4 regions of the Streptomyces sp. NPDC059743 genome follow, and region 1 is predicted to be linked to each of the others. Evidence: riboswitches for the same ligand, from Rfam matches in the RefSeq annotation. Region 1 holds a riboswitch; each other region holds the start of a gene.

What was found. A riboswitch is a leader RNA that binds a small molecule or an ion and turns the genes downstream of it on or off. The one in region 1 is predicted to bind cyclic di-AMP.
Region 2: another riboswitch for cyclic di-AMP. It lies ahead of ACFV6H_RS15310 (transglycosylase SLT domain-containing protein); the one in region 1 lies ahead of ACFV6H_RS07345 (peptidoglycan DD-metalloendopeptidase family protein).
Region 3: another riboswitch for cyclic di-AMP. It lies ahead of ACFV6H_RS05315 (transglycosylase family protein); the one in region 1 lies ahead of ACFV6H_RS07345 (peptidoglycan DD-metalloendopeptidase family protein).
Region 4: another riboswitch for cyclic di-AMP. It lies ahead of ACFV6H_RS21510 (M23 family metallopeptidase); the one in region 1 lies ahead of ACFV6H_RS07345 (peptidoglycan DD-metalloendopeptidase family protein).

What each region holds. Positions count from the first base shown of each region.
Region 1 is NZ_JBHWGS010000003.1:350,850-356,208, forward strand. Features, by position in the region: gene ACFV6H_RS07340 (SGNH/GDSL hydrolase family protein) at 86-943, opposite strand; gene ACFV6H_RS07345 (peptidoglycan DD-metalloendopeptidase family protein) at 1,149-2,105, opposite strand; cyclic di-AMP (ydaO/yuaA leader) riboswitch at 2,110-2,302, opposite strand; gene ACFV6H_RS07350 (tyrosine-protein phosphatase) at 2,708-3,505, shown strand; gene ACFV6H_RS07355 (S8 family serine peptidase) at 3,698-5,359, shown strand, end outside.
Region 2 is NZ_JBHWGS010000007.1:178,109-183,467, forward strand. Features, by position in the region: gene ACFV6H_RS15300 (LacI family DNA-binding transcriptional regulator) at 1-386, opposite strand, end outside; gene ACFV6H_RS15305 (zinc-dependent alcohol dehydrogenase family protein) at 558-1,613, opposite strand; cyclic di-AMP (ydaO/yuaA leader) riboswitch at 2,269-2,429, shown strand; gene ACFV6H_RS15310 (transglycosylase SLT domain-containing protein) at 2,434-3,261, shown strand; gene ACFV6H_RS15315 (ScbR family autoregulator-binding transcription factor) at 3,436-4,089, opposite strand; gene ACFV6H_RS15320 (ScbA/BarX family gamma-butyrolactone biosynthesis protein) at 4,229-5,173, shown strand.
Region 3 is NZ_JBHWGS010000002.1:478,526-483,884, reverse strand. Features, by position in the region: gene ACFV6H_RS05325 (septum formation initiator family protein) at 1-228, opposite strand, end outside; gene eno (phosphopyruvate hydratase) at 416-1,705, opposite strand; gene ACFV6H_RS05315 (transglycosylase family protein) at 2,041-2,865, opposite strand; cyclic di-AMP (ydaO/yuaA leader) riboswitch at 2,868-3,040, opposite strand; gene ACFV6H_RS05310 (transglycosylase family protein) at 3,499-4,374, opposite strand; gene ACFV6H_RS05305 (cytochrome P450) at 4,557-5,359, opposite strand, start outside.
Region 4 is NZ_JBHWGS010000011.1:293,324-298,682, forward strand. Features, by position in the region: gene ACFV6H_RS21500 (MerR family transcriptional regulator) at 1-328, shown strand, start outside; gene ACFV6H_RS21505 (PP2C family protein-serine/threonine phosphatase) at 672-1,802, shown strand; cyclic di-AMP (ydaO/yuaA leader) riboswitch at 2,142-2,296, shown strand; gene ACFV6H_RS21510 (M23 family metallopeptidase) at 2,308-3,339, shown strand; gene ACFV6H_RS21515 (PrsW family intramembrane metalloprotease) at 3,677-5,020, opposite strand; gene trmB (tRNA (guanosine(46)-N7)-methyltransferase TrmB) at 5,098-5,359, opposite strand, start outside.

The DNA.
Region 1 (5,359 bases):
TCCATTCGGATGAGTGAAAATCCGCTGCGCAGCACCGGGACAGCCGGACCGGGATGCCCGTCGGCACCCCGGTCCGGCACCGCCGTCACTGGTTCAAGGGCAGAAGGTCCGGGCGCTTCGCCTCGACATGGTCCCCGGAGGACTCTCCGCGCAGCCGGCGCCCGATCCACGGCACCAGATACTCGCGCGCCCAGTTGATGTCGTCGCGCCGTACCTCGAAGGTGCCGCGCGGCGGCTGCGGCGGCCATGCCTGGTCCGGGTCGGCGGGCACATCGAGCCCGAGCACCTGCGCGGCGCGCAGAGCGACACGGGTGTGGCCCTCGGGTGAGAGATGCAGCCGGTCGCCGTCCCAGGCCCGCCTGTCCTGGACGGACTTGAGGGACCAGAGATCGAGCACCGGACAGTCGTAGCGGTCGGCGATGGCCCGTACATGGGCGGTGTACGTCGCGATCTTGCCGCGCAGATGACGGAGTACGGGAACGCCTCGGGTGTCGAAGCCGGTCGTCACCATGACCGTGCCGACCGCTCCGGCCAGATCGGCGACGGCCCGCTCGAAGCGCTCGGCGACATCGTCGGGATCGGTGCCGGGCCGGATGATGTCATTGCCGCCTCCGCAGAAGGTCACCAGATCGGGGGCGAGTTCCTTGGCCCGGGGAATCTGCTCGGTGACGATCTGGTCGAGGAGCCGGCCGCGTACGGCGAGATTCGCGTACCGGAAATCACCGTGCACGGTGTCCGCAGGACCGGCCGGGACGGCACCGTCGGTCACCAGGTCGGTGAGTTGGTCAGCCAGTCGATCGGCGAGCAGAACCGCGAGCCGGTCCGCCCAGCCGACATACCGTCCATCGGGTCCGGGATCGCCCACGCCCTCCGTGAAGCTGTCACCGATCGCCGTGTACGACCCGAATACGCCTCTTCTTCTTGATCTCGAATCGTCTGCCACAACACCACATCTTTCACCCGCAGATGTGACCTACGCGACCGTAAGGAAGGGTTGACCAGGCGTGAGATACACCATCGGTCAATTTTCGGCCAAGCGGGAATATGCCCAACGCTCTCCGCCCGACACGGAAGTACCGGTGCCGGGCGGAGAGCAGAGAACGGAGAACGCAGCAAGAACGACGCCATGCCTCAGTCGGTGCCGTACCTCAGATATTGACACCCTGATCGCGGAGATACGCCAGCGGGTCGATGTCCGAGCCGTACTCCGGTCCGGTACGGATCTCGAAGTGCAGATGCGGTCCCGTGACATTGCCGGTGGCGCCGGAGAGACCGATCTGCTGGCCCTCGCTGACGGTGTCGCCCTCGGAGACGGATATCGAGGACAGATGGGCGTACTGCGAGTAGTGGCCGTCGCTGTGCTCGATGACGACCTGATTACCGTACGAGCCGCCCCAGCCCGCCGTCACGACCGTGCCCGCGCCGACCGCCTTCACCTCGGTGCCCGTGTCCACCAGGAAGTCCACACCGGTGTGGTAGCCGCTGGCCCAACTGCTGCCCGAGGCACGGTACGGAGTGCCGATCTGCGGATCGTCGACGGGCGTGGTGAAGCCGGAGCCGCTGCTCTGCTCCGGCGTGTCGGCCGGCGTGGTGGTGGACGGATCCGAGGCACCGGTGTCGTCCGAGGCGCTGTCGGAAGACTTGGACGGCTCTGTCGGCTCGGCCGGCTTCGCGGGACGCGTATGGTCTGCGCCGCGCGCCTTGATGGTCAGCTTCAGCCCGGGGTGGATCAGCGACGGGTTCGGCCCGACGGCCTCGCGGTTGTCCGCGTACAGCTTGTGCCAGCCACCGTGGACATGCTGCTTCTTGGCGATCTTCGACAGGGAGTCGCCCGCGACCACGGTGTAGACCCGGGTCTTGGTGGCGCCCTTCTTGGCGCCGGCCTTCTTCGCGCCGACGTGCTCCACGACGGTCTGCTCCACGCCGAGCTGTTGCTGGGTGACGGCCTCGGGCGCGGTGGCCGGTGCGGCCTTCACGGCGGCGTGCGCGCCGGTGGCGCCGATGAGCGGAAGTGCGATGGCGGCTCCGCCGGTACCGGCGGCTATGAATCCGCGCGATACCGGGTTGTTGGCCTTGGGACGGCGGTGCTTACCCTTCGCGGGCATGGCGAATTCCTCTCCGGCGCCTGCGAGGTGAGCTGTCGGGTTCGGACGGGAGATGCCCGGTCGCGATTGTCGCGCGACTTCACCCCAAGCCGTTCCGGAGTTTCCGGACCGGCGTACTACCTGGGTCCCCCGCTCCTGCCACGCGTTGCTTGACGATACGAATTCCGGGCGGCGGCAGGATTCGGCGGTCCGTCCGGATTGAGGGTGAACGTAGGCGAGTGGGGCGAGCGGAACAAGCGATCCTTTTCCACCGACAAGACGCACTCGCATTTAACCCGGCTTTACCGGTCACCCTGAGTGGACGACGGCCTCCGAACTCCGCTCCAGACAAGGAATTCGAATACATGTCATCACCACGGAACGTCACGGATATGATCCTGGTCACGGACCGGAACCCATCTCATCCGCGACCGGGGCAGGACATAAGGAATCACCCAATACGGACAGATGCACATTTGGGCGATATCTATCAGCGAATAATGTCCGAATGCTCCCATCGGATTCCCGACAGCCGAACTGATTGCCACACGAACAGATGTCGTAGTGTCAGAGGTCGACAGCGTCGGCGAGCCGCGCCGACGGCAGACACGGAGGAGCAGGCCGTGACGCAGCAGGTCCCGTCGACAGAGCCCGAGCTGGCCGGCGTGCGCAACTTCCGTGATGTCGGAGGACTGCCCACCACGGACGGCAGGCAGGTGCGGCCGGGCAGGCTCTTCCGCAGCGGTCATCTCGCCAATGCCACCGCGGCCGACGCGGCCTTTCTCTCGTCCCTCGGGCTTCACACGATCTTCGACTTCCGCAATGCCGCCGATCTGAAGCTCGACGGAGCGGACGTGGAGCTGCCCGGCGTACGCAATGTGAACATTCCGCTCACCGACCCGGCCGACGGCGCCGAGTTCTGGCGGATGGTCAGGGACGGCGATCTGGACCAGCTCCGCTCGCTCCTCGCGGACGGCAAGGCCGCGGCCCGGATGACCGACTCGTACCGCTCGATCATCAAGGACCGCACCGCCGAGCACAGCCGTGTCCTGCACGCCCTCGCCGAGGACAGCATGCCGGCGCTCATGCACTGCGCGGCGGGCAAGGACCGGGCCGGTCTCTCGGTCGCCGTGGCCCTGCTCGCGGTCGGGGTGGAGCCCGAGGCGATCGAGGCGGACTATCTCAAGTCGAACGATCCGCACCGCCGCTATCCGGTCCGGCGCAGCGACAATTCGCCCGCCGGAATGTCCACCGAGGTGATGGACCTGCTCAGCCCGCTCTTCGACGCGCGCGCCGAGTATCTCGCGGCGGCCTTCGAGACCATCGAGAAGGCCTGGGGCACCACCGACACCTATCTCACCGAGGGACTGGGGCTCGCGCCCGAGACACGTGAGCGGCTGCGCGCCCGCCTCCTCGATTAGGTCCTGTCCGGTGAGTCCTGTCCGGTAGGTCCCGTCCCGCCGACTTCCCGTGCCCGATCCGGTGTTCGTGGCCGTGGCGTGGTTGGGACATGTCTCAACCACGCCACCCATGAACCAGTGACAGCCGCTCCAGCCCTACCAGATTCTGTCCAACAGCGCGTGACAGCGGAGTTGAACGAAAGGGCTGGACAAATGAGACGTATCCGCCTGACGGCGGCGGTATCCATGGCCTTGCTGATGACCGTGGGTGCCGTGGCGCCGGTCGCGGCCCGGCCCTCCGCCCGGGACACGGTGACCGACGGGCCCGTCGGCACCGCCGACTCGACCGGCGCCACCTCGGTGGGCACGCCCACGACGGTACGGCTGATCACCGGTGACCGGGTGACGCTCACCACGGGCCCGGACGGAAAGCGCTCGGCCTCGGTCCAGCCCGGTCCTGGCCGCGACGGCATCCTCTTCCGGACCGCCGAGCAGGACGGCCGGCTGTCCGTACTGCCGTCCGACGCTGCGGACCTGGTGTCGGCGGGAACACTCGACCGGGAACTGTTCGATGTGACCGCGCTCGTCTCGCAGGGATACGACGAGGCCCACACCGACTCGCTCCCGCTGATCGTCGCCCAGCCCTCCGAAGCACAAGCCGCAGGAACACAGGCCTCCGGAGCACAGGCCGCCGAGACCCTGCGTTCCCTGTCCGGGTTCCAGGACGACTCCGTACCCTCGCGCCTGCTGGAGAGCATCGGCGCCCGCTCGCTGCGGATACCCGGCGGCGATCTCGGTACGTTCTGGCACACGCTCGCGCCGGCCGGGGACACCATGACCGCCCGCGATCTGCGAGCGACTCCCAGGATCTGGCTGGACGGCAAGGTGAACGCCGTCCTGGACCGCAGTACGGCGCAGATCAACGCGCCCGCCGCCTGGGACGCCGGCTACCGGGGCCAGGGAGTCAAGGTCGCCGTCCTCGACACCGGCGCGGATACGACACATCCCGATCTGACGGGCCGGATCGTCGAGGCCAAGGACTTCTCCGGCAGCGGCGGCACCGAGGACGTCTTCGGCCATGGCACACATGTCGCCTCCACGGTCGGCGGCAGCGGCGCCGCGTCCGGCGGCAGCCGCAAGGGCGTCGCTCCGCAGGCCGGGCTGCTGATCGGCAAGGTCCTCGGCAACGACGGTTACGGCACCGAGTCCCAGGTCATCGCGGGCATGGAGTGGGCCGCGGCCGAGGGCGCCAAGGTCGTCAATATGAGCCTGGGCTCCGACACACCGACCGACGGCACCGATCCGATGAGCCGCGCGGTGGACGAACTCACCGCGAGCAGCGGCGCCCTGTTCGTCGTGGCGACGGGCAACAACGGCGAGATGGGCGACCGGACGGTCGGCTCACCGGGCGCGGCCGACACCGCGCTCACGGTCGGCGCCGTGGACCGTGACGACTCGCTCGCCCCGTTCTCCAGCCGCGGGCCCCGTCTCGGCGACGGTGCGGTGAAGCCCGATGTCACCGCGCCCGGTGTCGGTATCGTGGCCGCCCGTGCCACGGGCACGACCATGGGCGATCCCGTCGACCCGTACTACGTCGCGGCGTCCGGCACCTCGATGGCCACACCGCATGTCACCGGTGCCGCGGCCCTGCTCGCCCAGCAGCACCCGGACTGGCGCGCCGACCGGCTCAAGGACGCTCTGGTCAGTACCGCCCGTACAGTGCCCGGTCAGCAGCCCTCGCAGCAGGGCGGCGGCCGGATCGACTTGGCGGCAGCCGCGCTCGGCCCGCTCACCGCCACGGGCACCGTCGCGCTGGGCCCGTTCCAGACGGGCACGACCGCCGCGAAGACCCAGGCCGACGGCTCCGCGACCGCC
Region 2 (5,359 bases), on a different contig from region 1:
GGATCCTGCTCCTCCACGGCCATCAGCACGGCCGCGTCGGCCATTCCGCTGCCGGCGACACGGCGCATGGCCGCCACGCCGTCCAGATCGGTGATCAGTACGACGTCGTAGCCGTGGCCGCGTGCCGCGTCGCTGATGTCGATGGCGAACGTACCGTCCGCGCCCCGGTACTTTCCGGGCACCCGGGGCACCGCGAGCGCCAGGACCTGGCTGCGGGCGCTGCGCAGCGTACGGGCGCTGGCGCGCGGGTGGTAACCCAGCTCCTCGACAGCGGCATGGACGGCGATCCGGGTCTCCTCGGAGATCTTCCGGGTGCCGCTCAGCACATACGAGACGGTGCTCGGAGCGACACCGGCCCGCTGCGCCACGTCCTTGATGGTGGCCACGCCGCCCCTTCGTCCGTCGGTGTCGAATCGATTAGTCGAATCGATTCGATAGTGTTTACGTGAGCGTCACACTAAGACGGACCGGAAGCCTGGGCAAGAGTCGGGAGCGGACTTGTTTCCGGGTGCGGCTTTCCGGCATACGGCCCAGGGGCCGGGTGGTACGTGTGTTCGTCACGGTGCGTCGGGCATCGATATCACCGTGATTCCCGGTTCCGAGCCACTGCTCATACCGCGCAGAGCGGCGCCGGCCTGATCCAGCGGGATCGTCCGGCCGATGAGCCGTGCCAGATCGATGTCGCGCTCGTCCAGCAGCCGGAACAGGTCCGGGTAGTCGGCGGCGGCGATCCCGTGCGAGCCGTGGAGCTCGATCTCCCAGGCCAGGATCCGGTCCATGGGCACCGCGCACGCCGCGTCCGCTCCCAGCAGCAGACCGATCTGGACGTGCCGGCCGCGTCGCCGCAGGGACCGCAGGCACGCCATGACGTTCGACGCGGAGCCGTAGGCGTCCACGGTGAGATGCGCGCCCTCGCCGGTGAGCTTGTGCACGGCCTTCGCGACCGATTCCGGGTCCATGTCCGAATCCGTGAGCAGAGTGTGCCGCGCGCCCATGCTCCGCGCACGGTCCAGCGCCGCATCGCTGACATCGACCGCGATGACCTGCGCGCCGAGTGCCGAAGCGATCGTCACCGCGGAGAGTCCCACGCCTCCGCAGCCGAGAACGGCGACCCACTCGTCGCGCCGGACCCGGCCATGGGCCACGATCGCCCGGAAGGCCGTGGCGAAGCGGCATCCGAGCGCGGCAGCGGCGGCAAACGACAGGGCGTCGGGCAGCCGGACGAGGTTGAACTCGGCCGCGGGCACCGCCACGTACTCGGCGAACGAGCCGTCATAGGTGAAGCCGGGCTGGCTCTGGCCCGGGCAGACCTGAGGATCTCCCGACAGACACACTTCGCAGCGACCGCATCCGATGACGAACGGCACGGTGACGCGGTCACCGACGGCCCATCGGCCCACCTGTTCGCCGACGCGGGCCACCACACCGGCGAACTCATGGCCCGGGATGTGCGGCAGAGGGACCGGATCGTGCCCTTGCCAGGCGTGCCAGTCGGACCGGCAGACGCCTGTCGCCCGTACGCGGACGACGACACCGTCGGGCGGGCAGGCCGGTACCGGCCGGTCCTCCACCACCAGATCCTCGCCGTACGAGCGGAACACCGCTGCTCTCACCGCCGCATGACCTCCTCCTGATCGTCTGGGCCGGACGCGGGACGCGGTACACGGGATGCCGCGACACACGGGACACCGCAACGCCAGACATCGAAACGTCAACGATACGAGCATTGTTATCGGTACGCGCTCTCCTTCCCCGACGACTGCGGATCACAGCCGGGACCCGGCGCGGCAGACGAATGGTGGTGCCCGCGGCGCGGCTCCTTCGTCGGGCCGACGATTTCCCGGTATCCCGAACGGAATGCCGCCGCGCGAAGGAGGAATAGATGAGGCCTTCGCTGAATTGACGGAGTCGCAGGAGCCCATCGTGCCCACTCCGAGAAGTGGTTATATAGGCGATTTGCCCGCATTTCTCCTGTGGTGCATTTAGGTGGTATTCGCATAACTTGCTCCCGTCTGTGCGGTGTTGTGGTGTCATTAATTCCGGCAGAGACCATGATGTACGTCACATCATCCGTGGGCCGTGGTCGCCGCCGTCTCGTTCATTTCGCTCGCAGGGAACGAGAGTTGAGTTCTCGTAGGCCTTCTGTGTAACCGGATCATTCCTCTCTGGATTCATCTGCCGGATCGCGCGGTGAATTCAGGTCTTGTTTTTTTCCGGACGTTCCGCCTACGTTCACGTCAATCCGGGCGGACCGCCGAATCCTGCCGCTGTCCGGAAACCGAAACCCACTCACGCACGGCAGGAGCGGGGGACCCAGGTAAGGCGCCGTTCCGTCATCCGGACCGGCTTGGGGTGAAGCCGCTCATACCGCGGCCGGGCAGCTCCAGCCCGAACCCGACAGCTCACCTCGCAGGCGACGGAGAGGAATTCGTCATGCCCGCACAGGCCAAGCACCGCCGTCCCAGAACCAGCCCGTTCGCCCGAGGCCTCGCGGTCGTGGGCACGGGCGGCGCCGTACTCGCGCTCCCGTTCATCGCCGCGACCACCGCCGAGGCGGCGTCGTCGCCCGTCGCCGCGACACAGCAGGACAGCCCGGCGACTTACTCCGTCGTCGCGGGTGACTCGCTCTCCAAGATCGCCGCCGCGCACTCCGTCAGCGGCGGCTGGAAGAAGCTGTACGAGGACAACCGCGACGTCATCGGCGCCAACCCGGCCCTGATCCACCCAGGCCTTGAACTGACTCTTGGTGAGAGTGCCGCGCCCGACACGACGGCCACCGCCGCGGTCGAGGAAACCGCCACGGCGACCACCGAGGACGCGACGGCGACCGTGGAGAACGTCACCGCGACCACCGAGAACGCGCCCACTGGGGACGTGACCACCGCGGACGCGTCGGCCGATACGAGCGGTACCGTCACCGAGCCGGCCGCCAAGACCTACACCGACGATCTGGACGGCTGGATCAAGGAATCGCTGGACGTCATGGCCGCCAACGGCATTCCCGGCAGCTACGACGGCATCTACCGGAACATCATGCGCGAGTCCTCCGGCAATCCGTCGGCCATCAACAACTGGGACTCCAACGCCGCGGCCGGCACACCGTCCAAGGGCCTGCTCCAGGTCATCGACCCGACCTTCCAGGCCTACCACGTGCCCGGTACGTCGATGGACAGCTTCGACCCGGTCGCCAACATCACCGCCGCGTGCAACTACGCGGCCGACCGGTACGGCTCGATCGACAATGTGAACGGCCCTTACTGACGGGCCCTGCCGACGGGCCCTGACGCCCTGGTCGGCGGTAGCCACTGACGTACCGTCACATCTGCACACTCGTACACCCGCACACACGGCCGGACCCGGCCGGGACATCCACCCGTCCCGGCCGGGTCCGGCCGTTCGCTCCGTCCGCCGCGCCCTCAGCCCAGCGTCCTCGGCTCATCGCCCCCCGGCCGGCACCGGCATCAGAGGATGTTCACGCACCCGCGCGAGCAGGGCCGCCGGATCCGGGTCCGTCTGAAGGGCGTTCAGAAGCAGCAGCCACAGATCGTGCAGCGCCTCCTCGATCTGCTGGCGTCCCTCCAGGGCGTCGGAGACGGTGTGCAGTCCGAAGAAGGCGCACACGAGTCCATGCGCGGCCACCTGAGGTGTGACGCCATTGGCGAGTTCTCCCTCCTGGCGGGCCTCTTCAAGAAGTTTGGTGACGGTTTCCAGCCAGCCCACAAAAGGCCTCGGCAGCGTGACATTGATGGCGGTGCGCTCCGCCCAGAGCCGGGCGCCCGCGCGGATGACCACATCGTCCCGGAAGGCCCTCGCCACCTCGAAACTCAGCGCCACCAGCCGCTCCAGCGCCGGACGGTCGGACGAGCTGTAACGGTCGATCAGATTGGGCCAGGTCGCGAAATGCTCCTCGACAATGGCGAGGGCGAGATTCTCCTTGCTGGCGTAGTGGAAGTAGATGGCTCCGCTCGTACGGCCGGACTGCGCGCTGATATCGCTGATACTGGTGCCGGAGTAACCTCGCTCATCGAACAACTGTGCCGCCGCTTCCAGGAGAAACCTCCGCGTTGTTTTCGCCCGAACCTGCTCCACCCGAACCCGCACGTGTACCCCGGATTGCCGTTCCGTTAAATGACAGCAGGCAATGTAGCGGCTTTTCCCACCGGGCGTGGCGGGCTTGGCGGCTCCGGTCCGGCGTGCGTAGCAACGAAAATTGCGGTGTTCTTGTCGCATGAATACAACGGTTGGTGACGCACCGATCGGCGGCACCATGGAGGACCTCCGGCCACTGTCCTGGTCGCGCACCGTCGCCCGTGAGATGGTGCACCGGGACTCCGTGGCCGAGGTGCTGCTCACCGATGTACGGCGGAGTGCTTGGAGTGCGGACGGCGCCGGGTTCGAAGCCGCGGCTTCGTGGTCGCGGTCCCATCCGACTTTTCCGCGCGACGGCGCCGATCTGCACAGTCCGCTGATGATCGTCGAGACACTGCGCCAGCTCGGGATCTATATCCCGCTCCGGTATTTCGATGTCGCGCCCACCGCGCATCTGCTCATCACCGATCTGTTCTTCGAGATCGATCCGTCGGCGGAACCGCGGGCGCTCTTCGGTGCCACCGCCGTGATCTGCGCGGTACGGGCGAGCGATGTGCGCCGCGCCGCCGAGGACGGCTCGATCACCGGGCTGCGGCTCGATGTCTCCTTCTCCGCCCATGGGACGGTGTTCGCGCAGGCCGGAGGCGGTGCGCGAGTCCTGGACGGCGCACGGTACGAGGCGGTACGGACCGGCCGTACGCACTCCGCCGCGCCGGAGAGCGTCATCGGCCGGCTTCGCCCCGACATCCGTAGGCTGGGCGTGACGGGCGCGCACGATGTCGTCCTGGGACTCGACGGCGGCACCCTCCTGGTCGAACCGGCGGATCCCAGGCATCCCTTCTTCTTCGACCACGCCACGGATCATGTTCCCGGCATCATTCTGCTGGAAGCCGCGCGCCAGGCCGCGGCCGTGGAAAGCCGGGGCGCTTTGCTGCGTCCCACCGGCGGACGGCTCGAAGCAGCACGCTTTGTCGAATACAGTCCGCCCGCTCGAATTATGTGCGTGCCGTACCACGACATCTGTGTGTTCCGTTTTCTCCAGGACGGGGAACAGAAGGCTTTTGGTGTCCTCCGCTACAGGTAAAGGCTGGAAATACTCTGCGAAGTCACTTGACTACCAATAGTTTTCCTCTCTAGCGTAGCGATCGTTATGTTCTTGGGTGGTCGCCTCAACCGGCCTTCTCCATAAGGCCGCGACTGCCCGGATCGCGCCCGCCCGACAGCGGGTGACCAGCGTGCCCGTGGTGTTTCGCACCGTCGCGGCGGTCAG
Region 3 (5,359 bases), on a different contig from region 1:
CCGCTCCTGCTCGGCGATCTCGTTCCGCTGCGACACGTACTGCCGCATCGGATACGCGAGCGCCACCACCAGTGTGCACACCACGAGGGCGAGAAAGGCCGCCCGGCCGGTGAGACGGGAGCGGCGGTCCTGGCGGCGGTTCTGCGAGCGGTAGACGCGCGCGGCGGTCTGCTCGCCGAGCAGCCGCAGCCTGGTCGCGGTGGTGAACCGGTCCCGGTTCCCGGCCATGGCTCGCCTCCCCTGTCACGTGCGTACGTCCCCGGACACGGTACGGGACCGGGGCCGGGGACGTACGGACGACGGGCGGTACGGACGGGACGGCAGCCCCGCCCGGCAACCGCCGCTGCTGCGCCTGCGGGCGCCTGCCGCGTCTGCCGCGCGCTGCGCCCGCCACGCCTGCCGACTGCCGAGTCGCTCAGGCGGAACGGAACCGCGGGAACGCGCTGCGGCCCGCGTACACCGCCGCGTCGTCGAGGATCTCCTCGATACGCAGCAGCTGGTTGTACTTGGCGACACGGTCCGAGCGGGCCGGAGCGCCGGTCTTGATCTGACCGCAGTTCACCGCGACGGCGAGGTCCGCGATGGTGACGTCCTCGGTCTCGCCGGAGCGGTGGGACATCATGCACTTGAAGCCGTTGCGCTGGGCCAGCTCGACGGCGTCCAGCGTCTCGGTCAGCGAACCGATCTGGTTGACCTTGACCAGCAGGGCGTTGGCGGAGCCCTCCTCGATGCCACGGGCCAGCCGCTCCGGGTTGGTGACGAACAGGTCGTCACCGACGATCTGCACCTTGGAGCCGAGCTTGTCGGTGATGACCTTCCAGCCGGCCCAGTCGTCCTCGAAGAGCGGGTCCTCGATGGAGACGAGCGGGTACGCGGCGACCAGCTCCTCGTAGTACTCCGTCATCTCGGCGGCCGAGCGGGACTTGCCCTCGAACTCGTACGAGCCGTCCTTGTAGAACTCGGAGGCGGCGACGTCCAGCGCGAGCGCGATGTCACGGCCCGGCACATAGCCGGCTTCCTTGATGGCTTCGAGGATCAGGTCGAGCGCGGCGCGGTTGGACTCCAGGTTGGGCGCGAAGCCGCCCTCGTCGCCGAGACCGGTGGAGAGGCCCTTCTGCTTCAGGACCTTCTTGAGGGTGTGGTAGACCTCGGCACCCCAGCGCAGCGCCTCGGAGAAGGACTCCGCGCCGATCGGAGCGATCATGAACTCCTGGATGTCCACATTGGAGTCGGCGTGCGAGCCGCCGTTCAGGATGTTCATCATCGGAACGGGCAGCAGATGCGCGTTCGGGCCGCCCAGGTAGCGGAAGAGCGGGAGGTCCGAGGCCTCGGAGGCGGCGTGCGCGACGGCGAGCGAGACACCGAGGATGGCGTTGGCGCCCAGCGAGCCCTTGTTCTCGGTGGCGTCCAGGTCGATCATGGCCTGGTCGATCAGGCGCTGCTCGGTGGCGTCGTAGCCGACGAGCTCCGGGCCGAGCTGCTCGATGACGGCCAGTACGGCCTTCTCGACGCCCTTGCCCAGATAGCGGTTGGCGTCTCCGTCACGGAGTTCCACGGCCTCGAACGCACCGGTGGAGGCACCGGACGGGACGGCAGCACGGCCGGTGCTGCCGTCGTCGAGGCCGACCTCGACCTCGACCGTGGGGTTGCCTCGGGAGTCCAGGATTTCCCGGGCTACGACGACGTCGATGGACGGCACGAGCATCTCCTTCTGGGATGTGACGCTTGGAGTGCAGGGTCTCATTGGCCTTGCGGCATGAGCCTAACCGGCCCGGAGGCGTCGGCCGGCCGGTGCCCGCCCGCTGGGACGGATCAAGCACCCGAGCGCCTCGGCGCGCCGATGAGCACCGCCTTGAGTGCCGTGTTGAGCACCGCTCCGAGTACCCTCCGCGTCCGTCCTGAGTCCGTCCTGAGTCCTCCCTGCGTATCCCTCGCGTACGCCCGGACAGGCGCAGACCGCGGCCCGGCGCGTACGGGGATCACGCGCCGGGCCGGGCGAGTCAGGTCAGCTCGGGTCGGGTCGGGTCGGGTCAGGTCAGGTCAGGTCAGATGGAGCTGCTGGCCCGGGTAGATGAGATCGGCGTCGCGGACGATGTCCTTGTTCAGCTCGAACAGCTTCTTCCAGCCGCCCTTGACCTGGTGCGCGGCGGCGATCTTGGAGAGGCTGTCACCGGACTTGACCTTGTACTCGCCGTCGCCCTTCTTGAACGTGGTGGCGGCGCCGGTGGCGGCATCCGTGGCGGCGCGGCTCTCGCCGCGCGAGGCGGGCTGCGCCTGCTGCCGCTTGGGCTGGGCGGGCCGGGTCTGCTGCTGGGGCTGCGCCTGCTGCTGGGCGGCCTGGTCCTGTGTACCGGAACCGGAACCGGAACCGGAATCAGAGCCGCCGCCGGAGTTCGAACCGGACCCGGAGCCCGAGCCGGAACCGGAGCCCGTACCGGAACCGGAGCCTGTGCCGGCCGAGCCACCGTCGTACGCGGCGTTGGAGAGGTTGACGCCACAGGTGGGCCACGCGCCCTTGCCCTGGCCGGCCAGCACCTTCTCGGCGACCGTTATCTGCTGGGACTTCGAGGCGAGGTCGGCCCTGGCCGCGTAGGCGGTGCCTCCGTACGCGGCCCAGGTGGAGCTGCTGAACTGGAGGCCGCCGTAGTACCCGTTACCGGTGTTGATGGACCAGTTGCCGCCGGACTCGCACTGGGCGACCCGGTCCCACTCGGAGGCGGTCGCGGCGGAGGCGGAGGTGGCGCCGATCAGCGGGACCGCGACGGCGGCACCGGTGATTCCGGCGAGCGTGGCATAGCGGGCGGTCACGGAGCGGGAGGGACGGCGGTGCTTGCCCTTGCTGGAACCTTTGCTGGAACGCGGCATGGAACTCTCCTCACCGACGCCTACGAGGTGAGCTGTCGGGTTCGGGCCAAGTGAGTTGCCCGGCCGGACGCTCGCGCATCCGGCTTCACCCCGAGCCGGTCGTCGGCCGTCTCTCGACGGCCGGGGCCGGCACAAACCGTGGGTCCCCCGCTCCTGCCTTCGGCGCATGACGCGACGACTACTCCCCCCGACCGACGGCAGGATTCGGCGTGACGGTCGACGAGGCCCGCGGTGCGAGCGGTTCAGACCGTAATCACAGGCCCGCCGGTTCTTCAAAGGAGACATCAGGGAAATAACGCCCTTACCCACCGCCCAGGTTTACGCATTTCCGCTGGTGGGAGCAGAAAGCAGGGCAACGCACAGGGCAAAAGTCCCTAGTTGCAACAAAGAGACCCTTGTCTCACTTGCACAGAAGCGGACATAGAACCGCGAACTACCCTCTGAATCCGCGCCACTTCACGGCGGGATCAAGGGCTGAACCAAGGGCTGGACCAAGGATTGAATCAAGGCGGCATCAAGGCCGGGACCACGGGCGGGATCAGGGCCACGGCCGGCGAGAACACACCGAGAACGCACCGAGGGCGGCCGGTACCGGCCGCCCTCGCTCACCTCACAGCCATCGGCCCGTACGCCTTACAGCCACCCGCCGAGCACCTTCTGCCCGTCGGCGACCAGCCAGTTGCGCTCGGCGGGCTGATCGGCCTCCGCCGGAGCGGGCGATTCCGTACGATCCGGCAGGCCGTCCGTACTGCGCGACAGGCCGTCACCTCGTGAGGCATGGCGACCGTATTCAAGTCCTTCATCCGAATTGCCCGTTACGGCATCCTCCTGGGCGGCCTCACCGCGGTGCTTGCCCTTGGCCGACTCCGTACCGCCGGTGGCAGTGCCACCGAGGCCGAGCCCGTCGGTGCCCTCGGCGCCGTCCGCGGAAGCTCCGGACGTGGGCGTGCCGGCCGAACCGGAAGGGACCGGCTCGCCGGGCCGCACGCCCGTTCCGTCGGCCGGAGCGGAGGGCTCGGCGTCCGGAGCGCCGGAGGGACTGCCCGTCGGATCGGCGCCCTGGTCGCCCTGCGAGGCTCCCGTGGAGCCGGAGCCGGAGCCGGAGCCGCTTCCGAGACCGACACCGGGCAGCAGGGTGCCCGTCAGCCCGGAGACCGACGCACAGCTCGACCAGACCTTCGAGCCCTGCGCTTCGAGGATCTTCTCCGCCACGGTGATCTGCTGGGAACGGCTGGCGAGGTCGGGCCGGGCCGCGTACGCGCCGCCGCCGAAGGCGTCCCAGGTCTCCTGGCCGAGCTGGAGGCCGCCGTAGTAGCCGTTGCCGAGGTCCGCGCTCCACATACCGCCGCTCTCGCATTCGGAGACACGGTCCCAGGTGGAGGCGTCCGCCGCGCTGGCGCCCGAGGCGGCGAACAGCGGGATGGCGATCGCCGACCCGGTCACCCCAGCGGCGACGATCAGAGCGGGGGCCTGGCGTGGTCTGCGGTGTCGGCCGTTCGCGGAGCGCATGCGCTTGCCTTCCGTGTGACTGTCGTTTCGACTACGGCGTGTTGCTGCTGAGTCGTCGGTGAACGTAGCGGTACTCGAACGTCTGTCACAAGTCGATGCAGCGGAGATCACGTGAAAGTCACATTCCTGACGGTCCGTCAGTTGCAGCTTCCTGATCGGGCCTCGAAACCGGCAGCGGTCCATCAGCCGGACAATGGCGTGAACTGCACCGGAAGTGTGCGCAATCCACGCATGATGAGCCCTCCGCGCCAGCGCAAATCGGCAGGATCCACGGCAAGCCGCACATCGGGCAGCCGGGTCAGCAGCGTCGCGAGAGCGGTCTGTCCTTCAAGGCGGGCGAGCGGTGCGCCGAGGCAGTAGTGGATGCCGTGCCCGTAGCCGAGGTGCTGATTGTCACGCCGTGCGAGATCGAGTGTGTCGGGCGAGGCGAACCGTTCCGGGTCGCGGTCCGCCGCGGCGAGTACGACGAGTACGGGATCGCCCACCGCGATCCGCTGCCCGCCGAGCGTCACCGGCTCGGTGGCGTACCGCCAGGTCGCCAGCTCCACCGGACCGTCGTGGCGCAGCAGTTCCTCGACACCCGTCGCGAGCAGCTCCGTCTCGCCCGCGTCGAGCGACCGCTGAAGCCGGGCGCGCTGCTCCGGGTGGCGCATCAGCGTATGGACGCCGTTACCGATCAGGTTGACGGTGGTCTCGAAACCGGCGAAGAGGATGATGAAGGCCATCGCCGCGGCCTCGTTCTCGGTGAGATGCTCGCCGTCGTCACTGGCCCGGACGAGGCCGGAGATCAGATCGTCGCCCGGATTCTCCCTTTTACGGTGGATGAGTTCGGCCAGATATCCCCGGATCTTCTTGACCGACCGCGCCACACCGCCGCGCGGCCCGCCGCCGTGGCCGGCTTTTGAATGCCGGATCATCATGCCGGCCCAGTCGCGGAAGTCGTCCTGGTCCTCGGCCGGTACGCCGAGCAGATCGCAGATCGCGT
Region 4 (5,359 bases), on a different contig from region 1:
TCAGAAGAGCGACCGCTGGTGGAGCGCGCTCAGCGACGAGGAGCGCCAGGGCTTCCAGGACCGGCACGAGGCCATCGCCCGCGACTGGGCACGGGCGAAGGAGGCAGGGCTCGCCGCCGACAGCGACGAGGCCCAGGCCGTCGCCCGGCGTCACTGCGACTGGCTGTCGGTGACGGTCGAGCTCACCAAGCCGTATGTCATCGGTGTGACGAAAATGTATGTGGATGATGAACGGTTCAGAGCGGCCTATGACAAGTACGGTGAAGGGACAGCAGTGCTCGTACGGGACGCCATGAAGGTGTACGCCGAGCGCCACCTGACTGACTGACCGGTCATACGGCCGGTCGGTCGGCCGACTCAGCGGCTGACCGGGCCAACCAGCCCGGCGGCCGGCGCGGCGACCGACCGGCCATCTGACCGACTGGCCGTCCGGCTGTCTGACCTGCTGTGGAGCCGGTCGCGATCCGATCTGCTCCATAGCCCACTCGGCCGACGGCGAGTCGCCGCCGCGGACGGCAGCGGCCAGCCTGGGTGGGGCGCGGTACCGTCCGTAGCCCTAGGCGGAACCGGGCAGGTGACCACTGGTGGGGAAGCTGAGGAGGCTCAGGGAGTGCCTGAGCGGCAGCGGTCGGCGGGCCGACGAGACGGTCGGTCTCACGTCGAGTGACGGGGTGCCGGTTTCGGGCGGCCGGGTCCGTACCGGGCGGCGGCTGGTCCGCGTTCTGCCTCTGCTCGTGCTCGTCGTCGGAGTGATCTTCGACTCCCTGACTCCGACACGTGTCACGGCCGCCCCACTCTACGCGGCGGCCCCGCTGGTCGCCGCGCCGTTCTACCCGCTGATCGGCACGCTGCTGGTCGCCATCGCCTCGCTGCTCTTCGAGCTGGCGATGCATCTCTACGCCAACTCGCTCATGACGCTGGAGGCGCTCAGCGAGCTGCTGACCGTTGTGGTCGTCTCGCTCCTCGCGCTGTACATCAGCGGAGTGCTGCGCCGCAGCGGGCAGCGGCTCGCCTCCGCCCGGATCATCGCCGAGACCGCTCAACGGGCGGTGCTGCCGAGACCCGCCGAACGGATCGGCGGGCTGCGTATCGCCGCGCGGTACGAGGCGGCCCAGGAAGGCGCGTTCATCGGCGGCGACCTCTTCGCCGTACAGGACACGCCGTACGGAGTACGACTGGTGGTCGGGGACGTACGGGGGAAAGGGCTTGAGGCGGTCGAGGCGGTGGCCGTCGTCATCGGGTCCTTCCGGGAGGCCGCCGAACAGGAGAGCTCGCTGGAGGGCGTGGCGCAGCGGCTGGAGCGGGCTCTCACGCGCGACGGGACCAGACGTGGCGGGCTGGACGCGTTCGAAGGCTTCACCACGGCCGTGCTCGCCGAGATCCCGCACGACGGAGATGTGGTGAAGCTGGTCAACCGAGGGCATCCCGATCCGCTGCTGATGTGCGAGAACGGCGCGGTACGGATGCTGGAGACGCGCGATCCCGCGCTGCCGCTCGGGATGAGCGAACTGGGCGCCTGGCCGGACCGTGCCCAGCAGGCCAAGTACCCGGTTGGATCGACGCTGCTCTTCTACACGGACGGACTCTCCGAGGCGCGTGATTCCCGTGGTGTCTTCTATGTGCCGCGCGACCGGCTCGACGGACGGATCTTCCAAGGGCCCGACGAACTGCTCCAGGCGCTGATCGACGACGTACGGCTGCACACGGGCGGCGGGAGCCAGGACGACATGGCGCTGCTGGCGGTGAACCGGCCCACGGAGGTCGAGCCGGAACGGCGCAGGACGATACCTCTCGTGCCCTGACTCGTTCCCTGACGGACGTGTCCTGGGCGTCCTGCATGTCCCGCGCGATCCCTGTGCTCCGGGCGTCCCACGTGTCCCGGGCGTGCTCGCGCGCGGTCCGTCGGGCCGTCACCACCGTGTGTGATCGATAGGTATCCCTCCGCATAACATTTGACATACCGTCAGGTATGCCGGGCGTGCTGAAAGGCAGTCAGCTCGCCCGATTGCGTATGCATGTGCCCTGGTGTGTCCGATGCGAAGTTGTTAATGATCACCCGGAACGGCTTGGAATAAGGGCCCGGTCTCTATTAACGTTCGATAACGCAGCGCGGTCGTCCCAGCCGTCGTAAGAGTCGGCACCGTGCTCACGCGCCGAATCCCGCAAGGGAACCGGGGAACCACCAATTGGGGTGAATCGGGAGTTCTTTGCTGCCTTGCGCAGCTCAGGGCGACCGTAGGAGACCTTCCTGCTCCGAACCCGTCAGCTAACCCGGTAGGCGAGAAGGAAGGAAAGGAGTGCGCCTCAGTGGCGTCCAATCAGCCTGCCCCCACGGTCCCCTTCGAAACCACCTCCTTCGGCACCGAGCCGGAGCGGGCATGGGGCGAGTGGAATCCCACCGAGGAGTCCGTACGCCCGGTACGCGGCAGGCATCGCGTCGGCAAGCAGCGCAACGGCTTCGCCCGTAGCTCCACCGTCCTCGGCGTGGGTGTCATAGCCGCCGTCGGCGCGGGCGGTATGGCCACCGCGCAGGACAAGCCCGCGGTCTCCATATCCCTGCCCGACGCCATCACGGACAATCTTCCCGACGCCGGTTCGCTCCCGGGCATGGGATCGCTGGCGGCCGACGAGGCCGAGCCGGATCTGCTGGCCAGCGCACCGCTCACCACCGCCGGTATGACGGCGGCGGACGCGGAACAGGGCGCCACGGACGCGGGCGAGGCCCTGCGGGCCCGGATCCTCCAGCAGGCCGAGCAGCAGCAGAACGAGGCCGACGCCACGGAGAAGGCGGCTGCGGAGCGCGCTGCGGCCGAGCAGGCCGCGGCACTGGCCAAGAAGCAGCAGACCGAGGCCGAGAAGAAGATCGAAGAGGCGAAGAAGAAGGCCGAGGCGGAGGCCAGGGCCAAGGCGGAGGCGGAGCGCCTCGCGAAGCTGGCCGCCAGTTTCGCTCTTCCCACCTCCTCGTACACCATCACCTCCACCTACGGTGAGTCCGGCTCCATGTGGTCCTCCGGCTACCACACCGGTCTGGACTTCGCCGCTCCGACGGGCACGCCGGTCAAGGCCGTGCACAGCGGCACGGTCACCTCGGCCGGCTGGTCGGGCTCGTACGGCTACCGGACCATCCTGGAGCTGGATGACGGTACGGAGATCTGGTACTGCCACCAGTCCTCGATGACCGTCACCGCCGGGCAGAAGGTCACCACCGGCGAGACCATCGGCCGGGTCGGCGCGACCGGCAATGTGACCGGGCCGCATCTGCACCTCGAAGTCCACACGGCGGGCGGCTCCGGTGTCGATCCCATGAGCTGGCTGCGCAGCAAGGGCCTGGCTCCCTGAGCCACGCCGCGTGACTCCCTGAGTGCCGCCGCCCGACCGCGCTCCTCGGCCCTCGGCTTGATCCCCGTGGCATCACGCTGTCCCCGTCCCCGGCGGCTCCGGCGCTAGGCCCTGTCCGGCCGGTCTTCGTGGGCCCGGAACGCCCGGCACGGCACCTCGCCGCGTTGTCGGAGTTGCCCGAGTACATCCAGTACACGGGCAATCCTCCGCCTTGCGATGCACCGCACCGGACGCCCCGGGCTGATCCACGAAGACCGGCCGGACAGGACCTAGCCCCCCGACGCCTGGGCCGCCGGTCCCGTCGGTCTTCGGCCGGTCGTTGGCTGGCAGTAGGTCGTCAGTACTGGCGGTACGGGTTGTAGCCGTCGTAGTCGATGTACGGCGGCGGCACCGGCACCCGGCCCGTGGCCCGCGCGGCATAGGTCAGCGCGGGCCCGGCCGTCTCCCTGCGTTCCCAGAGATGGTGCAGCAGCTCCTGCTCGCGCTCCACGAAGTCCGGGCCGGTCCTGCCGCGCTGGGCGTCATGGCGCAGAAACGCCAGGGACGTCGCGAACGCCTCGTACTCGCCGACCGATCTGGACGCCTGAGGTCCGTACGTACGGGCCGCGAAATCGCGCGCCACCGTGCGCGCCCGCATCGAGGAGAGCGCCTGAGGCGCGGACGCAGGCAGCCAGCCCGCCGCCGCGTACGCGGGCAGCTCGGCCGAGACCGTACGCAGCTCGCGCTGTCTGCTCCAGATTGCCAGCCAGGTCAGCAGCCCGAAGACCGGCACCATGAACACCGCGTACACGGCGTAGAAGCCGAACGGGCCGAAGAGCGACGTCGAGCCGTTCCACAGTGCGTGCATACCCATCGCCAGCGCCAGACCGAGCGGCGGGAGGGCCAGCCGCCGGATCTTCTGGTGGCGGGCCGCCGTCGCCGCCAGGCCGAAGCCTATGCCCGTGAGCACGGTGAAGAGCGGGTGCGCGAACGGCGCCAGCACCACCCGTACGAAGAAGGTCGCCGCCGTTATGGAGGCCAGGCCTGCGCTGCCCGCGCTCCGGTCCTCGCCGAAGGCGCTGCCGAGATAGAGGATGTTCTCGGTGAAGGCGAAGCCGGTGGCGGTGAAGCCCGCGAACACGACTCCGTCGACCAGCCCGGTGAAGTCCCGTCTGCGGAACAGGAAGACCAGCAGGATCGCCGCGGCCTTGGCGCTCTCCTCCACGACCGGCGCTATCACCGTGACGCCCAGGGACTCCGCGCCGGCCGGGTCGGCGGTGGCGGTGGCTATCCACCGGATCGCGAAGGTGTTGGCGATGATCGCGACCAGGGCGGCGGCGAAGGCGCCCCAGGCGAACGAGAACAGCAGATTCCGCCAGGGCCCTGGATCGACGCGGTCCAGCCAGCGGAAGGCCGCGACCAGGAGCGGTACGGGCAGCACGGCGAGCCCGAGGCCGACCAGAAAGCCCTCGGTGCCGGTCTGGTCCCGGACGAGCGCCAGGATCACCAGGCCGCAGAGGGCGAGCAGCGTGATCACGGCTCCCGCTCGCACCGCCCGATGGCGCCAGAAGGCGCGGCGCGGCCGATAGCGCCTGCGGGCAGGCTCCGGCACGGCGGTCCACAGGTCGCCGAGCTGCTGCTGCCGCTCGTAGACGGGGATCGCCGGGCCCGGATCGAGGCGCTGCTGAGTGGGTTCCGACACGCGACGACCCTAACGAGCGGCACTGACACCGGCGATGGTGCCTGTGCGGCTACCGGCGGTTACGGGGCCGGGCGGCGTCAGGCGGACGGCTGTTCCGGCCGTTCATGGAGATCCGGCAGATCCGGTACGCGGCGGAACAGCAGATCGCGTACGACATGGCCCTTGTCGAGTCCCTGGCCCTCGAACCGGGTCAGCGGCCGGAAGGCGGGCCGTGGCGCGTATCCGCCGTCCGGCCGGGTGTTCTCGAAGCCCGGGTGGGCCGTCAGCTCCGCGAGCATCTGCTCGGCGTACGGCTCCCAGTCGGTCGCGCAGTGCAGCAGGGCCCCGGGCTTCAGCCGG